DNA from 2 places in the Quatrionicoccus australiensis genome. Region 1 is predicted to be linked to the other one. Evidence: predicted binding sites of a transcription regulator. Region 1 holds the regulator's gene; the other holds the start of a gene.

The links. Region 1 encodes HrcA, which represses chaperone genes, less so after heat shock. Its sites were predicted from a motif close to TNTTAGCACTCNNNGNCNNNGAGTGCTAANA; they were not measured.
Region 2: the regulator HrcA is predicted to act here: its motif matches at 5,585-5,615, upstream of rpoH (RNA polymerase sigma factor RpoH).

What each region holds. Positions count from the first base shown of each region.
Region 1 is NZ_CP075188.1:3,282,336-3,289,562, forward strand. Features, by position in the region: gene KI612_RS15670 (NAD kinase) at 1-852, opposite strand, end outside; gene KI612_RS15675 (acyl-CoA thioesterase) at 985-1,473, shown strand; gene hrcA (heat-inducible transcriptional repressor HrcA) at 1,548-2,576, shown strand; gene hemH (ferrochelatase) at 2,576-3,679, shown strand; gene trxC (thioredoxin TrxC) at 3,734-4,177, shown strand; gene KI612_RS15695 (VCBS repeat-containing protein) at 4,230-5,288, shown strand; gene KI612_RS15700 (methyl-accepting chemotaxis protein) at 5,334-6,935, shown strand; gene KI612_RS15705 (serine/threonine protein kinase) at 7,020-7,227, opposite strand, start outside.
Region 2 is NZ_CP075188.1:3,824,147-3,831,373, reverse strand. Features, by position in the region: gene KI612_RS18120 (RelA/SpoT family protein) at 1-1,980, shown strand, start outside; gene KI612_RS18115 (D-amino acid dehydrogenase) at 1,977-3,230, shown strand; gene KI612_RS18110 (TatD family hydrolase) at 3,224-3,988, shown strand; gene KI612_RS18105 (outer membrane protein assembly factor BamE) at 3,997-4,551, opposite strand; gene rpoH (RNA polymerase sigma factor RpoH) at 4,687-5,550, opposite strand; gene KI612_RS18095 (co-chaperone GroES) at 5,847-6,137, shown strand; gene groL (chaperonin GroEL) at 6,210-7,227, shown strand, end outside.

The DNA.
Region 1 (7,227 bases):
GTAACCGGGCGGATGCAGGAAGCGGATGGAATAGCCGGAACGCTTGATGCGCACGCAATCGTCGCGCGCCAGATCGAGCGTGACCTGGCCGTCGAAGTGCACGCGCGGATCGTCGGCATTGGCGATGCGCAGCTCGATATCGGCGCTGTCATTGACGATGATCGGCCGGTTGGTCAGCGCATGCGGACAGAGCGGCACGAGCGCGATACCGGCCAGGGTCGGATGCATGATCGGGCCGCCGGCCGACATCGAATACGCCGTCGAGCCGGTCGGCGTGGCAACGACCAGCCCGTCCGAACGCAGGTTGTAGATGAATTCGCCGTCGATGAAGAGTTCGAACTCGATCATGCGACCGATCGCCCCCTTGTCCACGACGACGTCGTTGAGGGCCAGGTTGGACGCGATTTCCTTGCCGTCGCGGATCACCTCGGCGGCCAGCAGCATGCGATTTTCCGGCATGAAGCGGCCGTCGAGCAGATCGTCCATGCAGGTCAGCATGTCGTCGCGGGCGATATCGGTCATGAAGCCGAGCCGGCCCTGATTGACGCCGACCAGCGGCACGCAGTAACGCGCCAGGCGGCGCGCCGCGTTGAGCATGGTGCCGTCGCCTCCGAGCACGATGGCGAGGTCGGCATGCGCGCCGATGTCGTTGAAGCCACAGGTCACCCAGCGCGACAGATCGACCTTGCGCCCGATGTGCTCCGCCGTCTCGCGTTCGATGAAAACGCTGACGCCCCGCTCGTGCAGGTATTCGGCCAGACGACGCAAGGACTCGGCAATTTCCATACTGTGGTATTTGCCGACCAGTGCAATCGTCCGCGGCGCGCGGATGGAAGCGAAGCTTCTGTTCATGGCCCGAATTCTTGCATAAAAATCGCCGCGCGCGCTCGGTCGATCGCCATCTCCCTGAAGCGGAGGACAGAGGCAACGGTACACCGACAAAGCGCAGTAAGATTCCCCTTCCCATTTTTACCGCACAAAGCCATGCATCTCCCCGACCACCAACTCAGCATGACCGTCCTGATGACGCCCGACATGGCCAACTTTTCCGGCAATGTACACGGCGGCACCATCCTCAAGCTGCTCGACCAGGTTGCCTATGCCTGCGCCAGCCGCTACGCCGGCGAATATGTCGTCACCCTGTCGGTCGACCAGGTGATGTTCCGGCAATCCATCCATGTCGGCGAACTGGTGACCTTCCTGGCCAGCGTCAATTACACAGGCCGTACGTCGATGGAAATCGGCATCAAAGTGCTCACCGAGAACATCCGCGAACACAGCGTGCGCCATGCCAACAGCTGCTTCTTCACGATGGTCGCCGTGGACGAACAGGGCAAGGCGACGCCGGTGCCGCCGCGCCAACCGGAAACGCCAGAAGAAAAACGCCGCTTCCAGGCCGCCATCCTGCGCCGCGAACTGCGCCAGGAGTTCGAATCGCGCCGCCTCGCCCTCCATCCGGTCGACGTCGCGTAATTGCCCTTTTTCCGGCGGCTGCCCGCACAAATGAAGGGCAGCAGCCCCGCAGGTTTTTTGTACAATCCCCAGCCATGATGGATGATCGCTCCCGTACCCTGCTCAAGACGCTGGTTGAACACTACATTGCTGATGGCCAGCCGGTCGGCTCGCGGGCGCTCTCGAAGTTTTCCGGACTCGACCTGTCGCCGGCCACCATCCGCAACGTCATGGCCGACCTCGAGGAAGCCGGCTTCGTCTCCAGCCCGCACACCTCGGCCGGGCGCGTACCGACGGCGCGCGGCTACCGTCTGTTCGTCGACAGCCTGCTCACGGTACGACCGCTCGAAGCCCGCCAGATGGGCGCCATGGAAGATGCACTGAGCGGCCAGCCGGCCAGCCAGATCATTTCCAGCGCCTCGCAGCTGCTTTCCGGCCTGACCCATTTTGCCGGCGTCGTCATGGCGCCGCGCCGGGGCGCCAGCCGCATCCGCCAGGTCGAATTCCTCAGCCTCTCGGAAAAACGCATCCTGCTGATCATCGTCACCATGGATGGCGATGTGCAGAATCGCATCCTCAACACCGACAAGAACTACTCGCCATCCGAACTGGTGACCGCCGCCAATTACCTGAACCAGAATTTCGGCGGCATGGATTTCGAGCAGATCCGCCATCGCCTGACCCAGGAAATCCAGCAGCTGCGCGACGACATCAGGCCGCTGATGACGCTGGCCCTTGAAGCCGGCGATGCCGCGCTGTCGGAAAACCCGGCGCCCTATGTCATTTCCGGCGAAAAGAACCTGCTCGACGTCGAGGAACTTTCCTCGAACATGAAACGCCTGCGCGAACTGTTCGACCTCTTCGACCAGCGTTCCAGCCTGATGCGTCTGCTCGACGTCTCCAACCGTGCCGAAGGCGTGCAGATCTACATCGGCGGCGAATCCGGCATCGCCCCGCTCGACGAATGCAGCGTCATCGCGGCGCCCTACACCGTCGACGGCCAGATCGTCGGCTCGGTCGGCGTCATCGGCCCGACCCGGATGGCCTACGAACGCGTCATTCCCATCGTCGACATTACCGCCCGCCTGCTTTCCAGCGCCCTCTCCTACCAATCGGACAACTGATGCCACGTTTTCTCACCGAGCCGCCGCACCGTCACGGCACGGCGGCCACCACCGCCGTCGTCCTCGTCAACCTGGGCACACCGGATGCGCCGGACGCCCCGTCGCTCAAGCGCTACCTGCGCCAGTTCCTGTCCGACCCGCGCGTCGTCGAGATTCCCAAGCCGATCTGGTGGCTGATCCTGAACGGCATCATCCTCAACATCCGGCCAAAGAAATCGGCCGCCAAATACGCCTCGGTCTGGATGCCGGAAGGATCGCCGCTGCGCGTCCATACCGAACGCCAGGCCAAGCTGCTCGCCGGCTACATCGGCGAACGCGGCCATCACCTGACCGTCACCTGGGCGATGCGCTACGGTTCGCCATCGATTCCCGATGTGCTGTCCCGCCTCAAGGCGGGCGGCGCGACACGCATCCTGCTCGTCCCGATGTATCCGCAGTACTCGGCGAGCACGACCGCCACCGTCGTCGACGAGGCCTGCCAGTGGCTGACGCAGATCCGCAATCAGCCGGAACTGCGCTTCATCCGCAATTTTCACGACGACGCGGGCTACATTGGCGCCCTTGAGCAAAGCGTGCGCAAGCACTGGCAGGCGAGCGGCCAATTGAGTGCCGACGCCCGCCTGATCATCAGCTTCCACGGCCTACCCAAACGCAGCCTCGATCTTGGCGACCCTTACTACTGCGAATGCCAGAAGACGGGCCGCCTGCTCGCCGAACGCCTGCAGCTGCAACCCGAGCAATATAAAGTCTGCTTCCAGTCACGCTTCGGCAAGGCCGAATGGCTGCAGCCCTATACCGCCCCCACCCTGCAGGCACTGGGCAAGGAAGGCGTGCGCCGCGTAGACATCATTTGCCCCGGCTTCACCGCCGACTGCCTGGAAACCCTGGAAGAAATCGCCCAGGAAGGCCGCGACGACTTTCTCGCCGCCGGCGGCAAGGAATACCACTACATTCCGGCGCTCAACGAGAACAACGACTGGCTGCATGCCCTGACCCGCCTCGTCGAGCAACATCTCGGCGGCTGGCCAAGCAAGGCGGAAATCGATCCGAAGGCACAGGAGCTGACCGCCAGTCTGGCCGTCAAGCACGGCGCCCACTCTTGAAAATCGGGGCACCGGCCCACACATCAGGAAAACCTGATAAACCGGAGCCCCTCGATGAGTGAAAGCCTGCATGTCGTCTGCCCGCACTGCGCGGCAGTCAACCGTCTTCCCGCCGCCCGTTTGGGCGAGCATCCGAATTGCGGACAATGTCGGCAAGCGCTGTTTTCGGGCTCGCCGATCGAGTTGACCGCTGGCAACTTCGAACGCCAGGTCGGGCGCAGCGATCTGCCGGTCGTCGTCGACTTCTGGGCCCCCTGGTGCGGCCCCTGTCGCAGCATGGCCCCGGCCTTTGCCCAGGCCTGCGCCGAACTCGAACCGCAGGTTCGCTTCGCCAAGCTCAATACCGAGAACGAACAGCAACTGGCCGCCCGCTTCAACATCCGCAGCATCCCGACCCTGGCCGTTTTCAGGAACGGTCGCGAAATTGCGCGCCAGAGTGGCGCGCTTGACCTGAACACGCTCAAAAACTGGGTTCGCGCCAGTCTTAACAAAACTTAACTTTCCGGGCCGGGGGCCGTTAACCAAGGAACATATCCCCCGGAGGCCCGCCATGAAAATCGCCAGCGCCCAGCTGCAAATGAGTGCATCGCACAGCAGCACGCAACGCCACGAAGTTCGCGAATCGATGCAGATGTGGGTTGGCCAGCGCCGGCCGAACACCGAGGCGCAGACCCGACCACAAATCACCAACAGCGCGCCCGTCACGCTCTCCCAGGCGGGACTGCAGAGCCAGTCTGCGGACGCCATCAGTTCGGGCATCGACTCGGCGGTCGACAACGATCCAATGCTGAATTTGATCCGCAGCATGATGGAATACCTGACCGGGAAAAAATTTCACAGTTTTGACCCCGGCCAGTTGCATGCCAGCAGCGGATCCACTACAGCCACACCGGCGGCCACCTCCGGCACGACAAGCCCCCCCCCTGCACCTGCGGCCGGCTATGGCGTAGCCTATGACTACCATGAGTCCTACAGCGAAACGGAGCAGACCAGTTTCTCGACCACGGGCAGCGTGCAAACCGCCGACGGACGCAGTATCAACTTCAATCTCGAACTGTCGATGTCGCGCAGCTACTACGAGGAGAGCAACGTCAGCATCCGCCTCGGCGACGCCGCCCGCCAGGTCGACCCGCTGGTCCTGAATTTCGCCGGCAACGCCGCCCAGCTGACCGACCAGCGCTTTGCCTTCGACCTGAACAGCGACGGCCGCACGGAACAGATCAATTTCGTTTCCCCCGGCAGCGGCTTTCTGGTTTTTGACCGCAACCACGACGGCACCATCAACAATGGCAAGGAAATGTTCGGCCCGAGCAGCGGCAACGGCTTCAGCGAACTCGCCGCCCTCGATGATGACAAAAATGGCTGGATCGACGAAAACGATGCCGCATTCGGCCAACTCCAGGTTTGGACACGTACCACTGATGCAAAAGAGCAACTGCTGTCGCTGAGCGAAGCCGGAGTGGGTGCTATCGCTCTGGGGAACGTTGCGACGCCATTCAGTCTAAAAAATGACAGCAATCAGCTCCTTGGCAAAATTCGCAGTTCCGGTATATTTTTGCAGGAAGACGGAAGCGCTGGCACAATCCAGCAAATAGACCTGACAGCCTGATAAGATGGTCGCTATCGAGGGGACACAATGCCGAGGTTTGGTGACATGAAAATATGGATACGCCTGACGGCTGCCATCTGGCTGACACTGGCCATCATCTGGACGATCATCATCGTCTGGGCTACGCAAGTTAATCGCGACACGGCCATCCGGCAGGCTCAGGATTTCTCGCAAAGCATCCATGAAATGACCATGGCCGGCCTGACCGGCATGATGATCACCGGCACGGTGGGTCAGCGCGAGGTATTCCTCGACCAGATCAAGCAACTGTCGATCATCAAGGATCTGCACGTCGCCCGTGGTGAAGCGGTCGTCAAGCTCTACGGCCCCGACACCAAGGAGACCCGCCAACTCGACCCGCTCGAGAAGCAGGTCATGTCCACCGGCGTTCCGTATCTCTCGGTCGAATCCGGCAACGGCAATTCCTACCTGCACGTGATCAACCCGACCAAGGCTTCCAAGAACTACCTCGGCAAGGATTGCGTGCTCTGCCACCAGGTGCCCGAAGGCACGGTGCTCGGCATTGTCAGCATGAAGGTTTCGCTCGACTCCGTCGAAGCCGATGTCTCCGCTTTCCGCATCAAGATTGCCGGCGTCGCACTGGCCGCGATCGGCATCCTGCTCGTCATCATCTATCTGCTGACCAACCATTTCGTCACCGTACCGCTCGACGAACTGCGCAAGGGGCTTTCCGACATCGCCCGCGGCGAAGGCGACCTGACCCGGCGCCTGCCGGTCAAGGGCAAGGATGAAGTCGGCCAGGCTGCGCTCGTCTTCAACGAGATGATGGAGAACTTCAACCAGCTGGTCCGCCAGGTACGCGACTCCGCCGCGCAGGTGTCGGCCCGCGTCGCAGCGCTTTCTGACAACGCCGACCGCGTTTCGCAAAGCTCGCACCAGCAGAATGAAAAGTCGAACGATGCAGCAGCTGCGGTCGAGCAACTGGTTTCGAGTATTTCCTCGATCGCCCAGAGCGCCGAGCATGTCCAGCACCAGTCGCAGGAAAGCCTGCAGCGCGCCAACGAAGGCAGCCGCAACCTCAAGGTACTGCTTGGTGAAATGGATGTTGTCGAACAGGCCGTCAAGGAAATGGCCGGCTCGGTGAACGAGTTCGTGCGCAGCACCGAGGCGATCACTCACATGACCCGCGAAGTCAAGGACATCGCCGAACAGACCAATCTGCTGGCGCTCAATGCCGCGATCGAAGCCGCTCGCGCCGGCGAACAAGGCCGCGGCTTCGCCGTGGTTGCCGACGAGGTGCGCAAGCTGGCAGAAAAATCGTCCCGCTCGGCCAGTGAGATCGATTCGATTACCGCCACGCTGAGCGCCCAGTCGGTCGCCGTCCGGCGCAGCATCGAGGAAGGTCTGGAGCATCTGGAAAGCAGCCAGACTGCCGTGGCTACCGTATCCAGCGTCTTGCAGGCCACCAATGGTTCGGTGACCGAGGTCGGCCATGGCCTGGATGCCATCGCCGCAGCAACCGACCAGCAGCGCCGCGTCTCCGGCGATGTCGAAGCCAGCATCGAAGCCATTGCCGGCATGGCACGCGAAAACAACGGCACGGTGGAACAGACCACGGGTGCCGCACACGACCTGAAACGTCTGGCCGAAGGCCTGACAGCGATGGTGGGCCGCTTCAAGGTCTGAACATAAATCAGCCACAAATAAAAACCGCCTCGATCGAGGCGGTTTTCACATCGGCGTCTTGCCGGCGTTCCAGCGCGACTGCTTTTACATCGGCGCCAGTTCAAGGTCGAGGCCACCACCCGGACGGGAACGCGAGAAGGTACTCAGCGAACCGGTACCAGCCTCGACTGCCGGCTGCCCCTGCGCCGCAGCGATCTTGTTGACCTCGCGCAGACGCTTGATCATGCGCGCCAGCAAGGCATTGCGCAGGCGACTCAGCAACTCTTCCGAAGACAGCGCCAGGGCTGCCGCA
Region 2 (7,227 bases), 540 kb from region 1:
ACGCATCCGCTGGCCGTGGCCGGTGCCGTCGTCGAGTGGCGCATGGACGCCGACGCCGTGATGGCGGCGCTGCTGCATGACGTGCTGGAAGACACCGGCACCAGCAAGCGCGAACTGGCCGACCTGTTCGGCAAGGAAGTCGCCGAGCTGGTCGATGGTCTCTCCAAGCTCGACAAGATGGAGTTCGCTTCCTACCAGGAGGCGCAGGCCGAGAATTTCCGCAAGATGCTGATGGCGATGGCGCGCGACTTGCGCGTCGTGCTGATCAAGCTCGCCGACCGCCAGCACAATCTGGCGACGATGTCGGCGATGCGCCAGGACAAGCGCGCCCGCATTGCGCGCGAGACCCTGGAGATCTACGCGCCGATCGCGCTGCGTCTGGGCCTGAACAAGCTGTACCGCGAATTGCAGGACACCTGTTTCCGCCTGATCCACCCGCATCGTGCCGAGGTGCTGACCAAGGCGATGAAGGCGGCGCGCGGCAATCGCAAGGAGCTGCTGTCGCGCATCCTCGACGGCATCCGCGACAAGCTTTCCGGTGCCGGCTTGAAGGCCGAGGTATTCGGGCGCGAAAAGAGCCTGTATTCAACCTTCTGCAAGATGAAAGAAAAGCATCTCTCCTTCTCGCAGGTGCTTGATATTTATGGTTTTCGCGTGGTGGTCGAGAATGTGCCGACCTGCTACCTTGCCCTTGGCGCCCTGCATGGTCTCTACAAGCCCGTGCCCGGCAAGTTCAAGGACTACATCGCGATCCCCAAGGCGAACGGCTACCAGTCGCTGCACACGACGCTGATCGGTCCGTACGGCACGCCGGTCGAAGTGCAGATCCGCACGCACGAGATGCATCATGTCGCGCAGGAGGGCGTTGCCGCCCACTGGTTGTACAAGGACATCGAGGATAGCGGCGCCGATCTGCAGATCAAGACGCACAAGTGGCTGCAATCCCTGCTCGAGATGCAGAGTGGCGACTCGTCCGAGTTCTTCGAGAACGTCAAGATCGACCTCTTCCCGGACGAGGTTTACGTGTTCACGCCCAAGGGCAAGATCATGGCACTGCCGCGCGGCGCCACCGTGGTCGACTTTGCCTACGCCGTGCATACCGACGTCGGCCACCACTGCTCGGCGGCGCGCGTCAATCACGAGCTGGCGCCGCTGCGCACCGAGATGCGCAATGGCGATCTGGTCGAGATCATCACCTCGGCGCAGGCCAGCCCGAATCCGGTCTGGCTGACTTACGTCAAGACCGGGCGGGCGCGCAGCAAGATCCGCCACTTCCTGCGCACCATGCAGAACGAGGAGTCGTCGCGTTTGGGCGAGCGCCTGCTGCGCCAGGAACTGCTCTCGCTCGGCGTCGTGCCGATCTCGATTCCGGCCGATGCCTGGGACCAGATGGTCAAGTCGAGCGGCCAGAAGAACATCGAAGAGATCTACACCGACATCGGCCTCGGCAAGCGCCTGCCTTCCGTGGTGGCCCGTCGCCTGCTGGCGCGCGAGGACATGGGCACCGACCAGCCGGGCAACATGGCGCTCGCCATCCATGGCACCGAGGGCATGGCGATCCAGCTGGCACGTTGCTGCCAGCCGATACCGGGCGATCCGATCATCGGTTCGATCAGGAAGGGCAGCGGTCTGGTGATTCATACCCACGATTGCCCGAGCATCCGCAAATCGCGCTCGGCCGAGCCGCAGAAATGGATCGACGTCGAATGGGAGCCGGAAGAGGGCAAACTGTTCGACATCCGCATCAAGGTCGAGGTCAAGAACACGCGTGGCGTGCTCGCCCAGGTTGCCGCGGCGATCGCCGAAGCCGGCTCGAACATCGAGCATGTCTCAATGGATGCCGATTCCGAGCACCTGTTCACGCTGCTCCGCTTCACCATCCAGGTTGCGCACCGCAACCATCTGGCAGCCGTGATGCGCGGCATGCGCCATATTCCGGAAGTCACCCGCATCGTGCGGGAGCGTGGGGGCGAGGTTTGAGGGTACTCGTGCTGGGGGCCGGCGTTGTCGGCACCACGACCGCATGGTATCTCGCCCGCGCCGGACACGCGGTGACGGTCGTCGATCGCCAGCCGGTGGCGGGCAATGAGACCAGTTTTGCCAACGGTGGCCAGATTTCCGTCTCGCATGCCGAACCCTGGGCCAATCCGCACGTCCTGCCGCGTTTGCTGAAATGGCTGGGGCGCGAGGATGCGCCCTTGCTCTGGCGCTGGCGGGCCGATCCGGCACAACTCGCCTGGGGCCTGCGTTTCCTGCGCGAATGCCTGCCCGGCCGGACGCGCCACAACATTGCGGCGATCGTCGCCCTCGCGCTCTACAGCCGCAGCCAGTTGCAGGCGCTGCGCCAGGAACTTGATCTGCGCTACGACCATCTCGAGCGCGGCATCCTGCACATCTACACCGAAGCCGACGAGTGCGAACGCGCCGTCGAGGCGGCGCGCATCATGCGCGAATTCGGGCTGGATCGTGTGACGGTCGACGTCGAAAAATGCCTGGAAATCGAACCGGCCCTGAGCGGCGCCCGTCATCTGCTGGTCGGTGGCGATTACACGCCGTCGGACGAGTCGGGCGACGCCCACAAATTCACGCGTGCGCTGGCCGACAAGGCGCAGGCGGCCGGCGTTGATTTTTGCCTGAATACGACGGTCGACCGTATCGAGGCGGCTGACGGCAGGATCAGCGGCGTGCAGGTGCATGACGGCGAGACTTCGCGCATGCTGCGCGCCGATGCCTACGTGCTGGCGCTGGGCAGCTATTCGCCCTTGCTGCTCAAACCGCTCGGCATCGGTTTGCCGGTCTATCCGGCCAAGGGCTATTCGGCGACGCTGACTTTGGCCGATGGTTGCGTCGCGCCGACCGTCAGCCTGACCGATGACGAGCGCAAGCTGGTCTTTTCGCGCTTCGGCAATCGCCTGCGCATCGCCGGCACGGCCGAGTTCAACGGCTACAACCTCGAACTCAATCCGGTGCGCAGCCGGGCCTTGATCGAGCGCACGCAGCGCCTGTTTCCCGGCCTCGAGCTGGCCGCCGAGCCGGAATACTGGTGCGGCCTGCGCCCGGCGACGCCGTCCAATCTGCCGTACATCGGCCGCACGCGTTACAACAACCTGTGGCTCAACACCGGCCATGGCACGCTGGGCTGGACGCTGTCCTGCGGTTCGGCGGCGGCATTGGCCGACTTGATGAGCGGTCAGCGCGCGGCGCCGGATTTCCCCTTCATCCGATGCTGATCGACACCCACTGTCATCTCGATGCGGCCGAGTTTTCGCCGGATCGCGATGCAGTGCATGCGGCGGCGCTGGCCGCCGGCGTCGGGCGCATCGTGGTGCCGGCCGTAGCGGTCGACACCTTTCCGGCGGTCAAAACCACGGTCGCCCGTTATGCCGGCTGTGTCGCCGCCTACGGCATTCATCCGCTTTACGTGATGCAGGCCAAAGACGAAGATCTGACCGTATTGCGCGACTGGCTGCGCGCTGAACAGCCGGTTGCGCTCGGTGAGATCGGGCTGGATTATTACGTCGCCGGGCTCGATCCCGAGCGCCAGGCCTTTTTCTTCGTCGAGCAACTGAAACTGGCGCAGGAATTCAACTTGCCGGTATTGCTGCATGTCCGGCGGGCGGTTGATCAGGTGCTCAAATACCTGCGCCGGCATCCGGTCTGCGGCGGTATCGCGCATGCCTTCAATGGCAGCCGGCAGCAGGCGGACGAATTCATCAAACTGGGCTTCAAGCTGGGCTTCGGCGGCGCCATGACCTTCAGCGGCTCGACGCGTATCCGCGATCTGGCGGCGAATTTGCCGCTCGACGCCATCGTGCTTGAAACCGATGCGCCGGACATCCCGCCGGCCTGGCTGGCGCGCGGCCGCAATGCGCCAGCCGAACTGCCGCGCATCGCCAAGGTGCTGGCCGGGTTGCGCGCCATGGCGCCGGACGAGCTGGCGGCGATCACCGCAGCCAACGCCCGGCGCGTATTGCCCGGGCTGGGCTGACTCCGTCCTTATTCCGCAACGACCTTGCGGCGGACTTCCGGCCTGGCTTCGATAGCGGTCAACACGCCGTTTTCGTCAAAAATGGCGTCGAAGCCCTCAAAACTGCTCAACCAGTAATGCCAGGTCTTGCTCTCGATCAGCGGGTTCTCGTCATAGACCGGATAGCCGACCGCCATCAGCACCTGTTCGCGATTCATGCCGCGAATCAGGCGGGCGCTGCCGATCGCTTCCTGGATTTTTTTCGGATAAGACTTCAGTTTGATCAGCGGGTCCTGCTCGACGATATAGCGTTTGGCGAAGGCATCGAGCGACATGTTGCGGCTGTAGTCATTGCCGATTGCCTGGCGGCGGCCATTGATCGTTAACAGGACGCGGTGCTTGCCGTAGCCGTCCATCGACAGTGGCGTGCCGGCTGGAATCATCGTCTTGCCGCTGTCGGCATAATTGATGTCGCTGATCCAGTTGCCGTCGGTGCGCATGTTGCAGCACAGGAAACCGTAACCCTCGGCGGCGGCGTTTGCGGCGCTCAGCGCGGCGAGGCAAAGGAATGCGGCAAGTTTCAAGGTGGTAACTCCTTTTCGCGGGCGGACGGCAATCCTAGCAGCTTCGTTTGCGAAATGAGCATGGCATTGGCGAGTCCAGCCTGCATCAACAAAAAGGGGAGCCGAAGCTCCCCTTTCTGGATGTCCTGTACGGGATCAGGCCGCTTCGGCCAGCGCGCCGCGCATCTTTTGCAGCGCCTTGACTTCGATCTGGCGGATACGCTCGGCCGACACCGAGAACTCGTCGGCCAGGTCGTGCAGCGTTGCTGCTTCGCCGTCATGCAGCCAGCGCGCCTCGATGATGCGGCGGCTGCGCGCATCGAGTGTGCCAAGCGCTTCCTGCAGGCCTTCGTTCTGCTGCCGGGCAATCGCCTTGTTCTCGATGACGCGGGTCGGCTCGTAGCGCGAGTCGGCAAGGTAATCGATCGGCGCGAAAGCTTCGTCGCTGTCGTCCGGGCTGCCTTCCAGCGCCAGGTCGCGGCCGGTCAGGCGGGTTTCCATCTCGACCACTTCTTCCGGCTTGACGCCGAGACGGGTCGCCACTTCGCCGGCCTGCGTGCCGGACAGCGTATCGACGCCTTCGTAGTCGTTCTTCAGGCTGCGCAGGTTGAAGAACAGCTTGCGCTGCGCCTTGGTCGTCGCCACTTTGACCAGGCGCCAGTTCTTCAGGATGTATTCGTGAATCTCGGCCTTGATCCAGTGCATGGCAAACGAAACCAGACGCACGCCGCGCGTCGGGTCGTAGCGTTTGACTGCCTTCATCAGGCCGATGTTGCCTTCCTGGATGAGGTCGGCATGCGGCAGGCCGTAGCCGAGATAGCCGCGGGCAATGGAGATGACGAGGCGAAGATGCGAGAGCACGAGCTGGCGGGCCGCTTCCACATCACCTTCATCATGGAAACGCTCGGCCAGCCTGATCTCCTCAGCCTCGGAAAGCATGGGGTAACGGTTCGCGGCCTGGATATAGGCATCGATGTTACCGACTGCTGACGGGATGGGAAGCGCCAAGGCTTGGGTCATAGCGTGGTTTTCTCCTTCAAGGGTTGCAAATACATTCTAGCACTCGCTGCCTGTGAGTGCTAATAGTGGAAAAAGTTTCCCGAGCCGTGTTATTGCCATGCCGAATCAAGGTGAGTCGATTCGTCAGCCGGGTGGCTGAGAATCTCTATTTTATGGTCGCCTCTTGAAATCCCGGGGGGGCGACCTTATTATTTAGCACTCACCGGATGCGAGTGCTAACAAAGCCCGCTCCGTTCCCGGGCGCCTTCGGGTGTGCCGGCCAATTTCATCTCTGTGAACCACGAGGAGTTAGTCTTATGAATATCCGTCCTTTGCACGACCGTGTGATCGTCAAGCGCGTTGAAGCCGAACGCACCACCGCTTCCGGCATCGTCATTCCTGATTCCGCCGGCGAAAAGCCGGATCAGGGCGAAATCCTGGCCGTTGGCCCGGGCAAGCGCGACGACAACGGCAAGCAGATCGCCCTGGACGTCAAGGTGGGTGACCGCGTTCTGTTCGGCAAGTACGCCGGCCAGTCCGTCAAGGTCGATGGCCAGGAAGTCCTGGTCATGCGTGAAGAAGACATCATGGGCGTTCTGCAGAAGTAATTCCTGCACCCCGAGAAGCTACGGTTGGCCAGCGGTCAACCGGAAAAACAGATCAAAATTCAGGAGCTATAAATGGCAGCTAAAGAAGTCAAATTCGGTGATTCCGCCCGTGCCCGCATGGTCGAAGGCATCAACATCCTGGCTGATGCAGTCAAGGTTACCCTCGGCCCGAAGGGTCGCAACGTCGTGCTCGAGCGTTCCTTCGGCGGCCCGACCGTCACCAAGGACGGCGTTTCCGTCGCCAAGGAAATCGAACTGAAAGACAAGTTCGCCAACATGGGCGCCCAGATGGTCAAGGAAGTTGCTTCCAAGACCTCCGACATCGCCGGTGACGGCACCACGACCGCAACCGTTCTGGCCCAGGCCATTGTCCGCGAAGGCATGAAGTACGTTGCCGCCGGCATGAACCCGATGGACCTGAAGCGCGGTATCGACAAGGCTGTGGTCGCCACCATCGCCGAACTGCAGGCTTTCTCCAAGCCCTGCACGACGACCAAGGAAATCGCCCAGGTCGGTTCCATTTCCGCCAACTCCGATGCTGACATCGGCGAAATCATCGCCAATGCCATGGAAAAGGTCGGCAAGGAAGGCGTCATCACCGTTGAAGACGGCAAGTCCCTGGCCAACGAACTCGACGTCGTCGAAGGCATGCAGTTCGACCGCGGCTACCTGTCGCCGTACTTCATCAACAACGGTGACAAGCAGCAAGCCCTGCTCGAAAACCCGTTCGTCCTGCTTTTCGACAAGAAGATCTCGAACATCCGCGACCTGCTGCCGATCCTGGAACAAGTCGCCAAGGCCGGCCGTCCGCTGCTGATCATCGCTGAAGATGTCGATGGCGAAGCCCTGGCTACCCTGGTCGTCAACAACATCCGTGGCATCCTGAAGACCGTTGCCGTCAAGGCCCCGGGCTTTGGTGACCGTCGCAAGGCCATGCTGGAAGATATCGCCATCCTGACCGGCGGTACCGTGATCGCCGAAGAAACCGGCCTGACGCTGGAAAAGGCTGTCCTGAAGGATCTGGGCCAGGCCAAGCGCATCGAAGTCGCCAAGGAAAACACCACGATCATCGACGGCGCCGGCGAAGCTG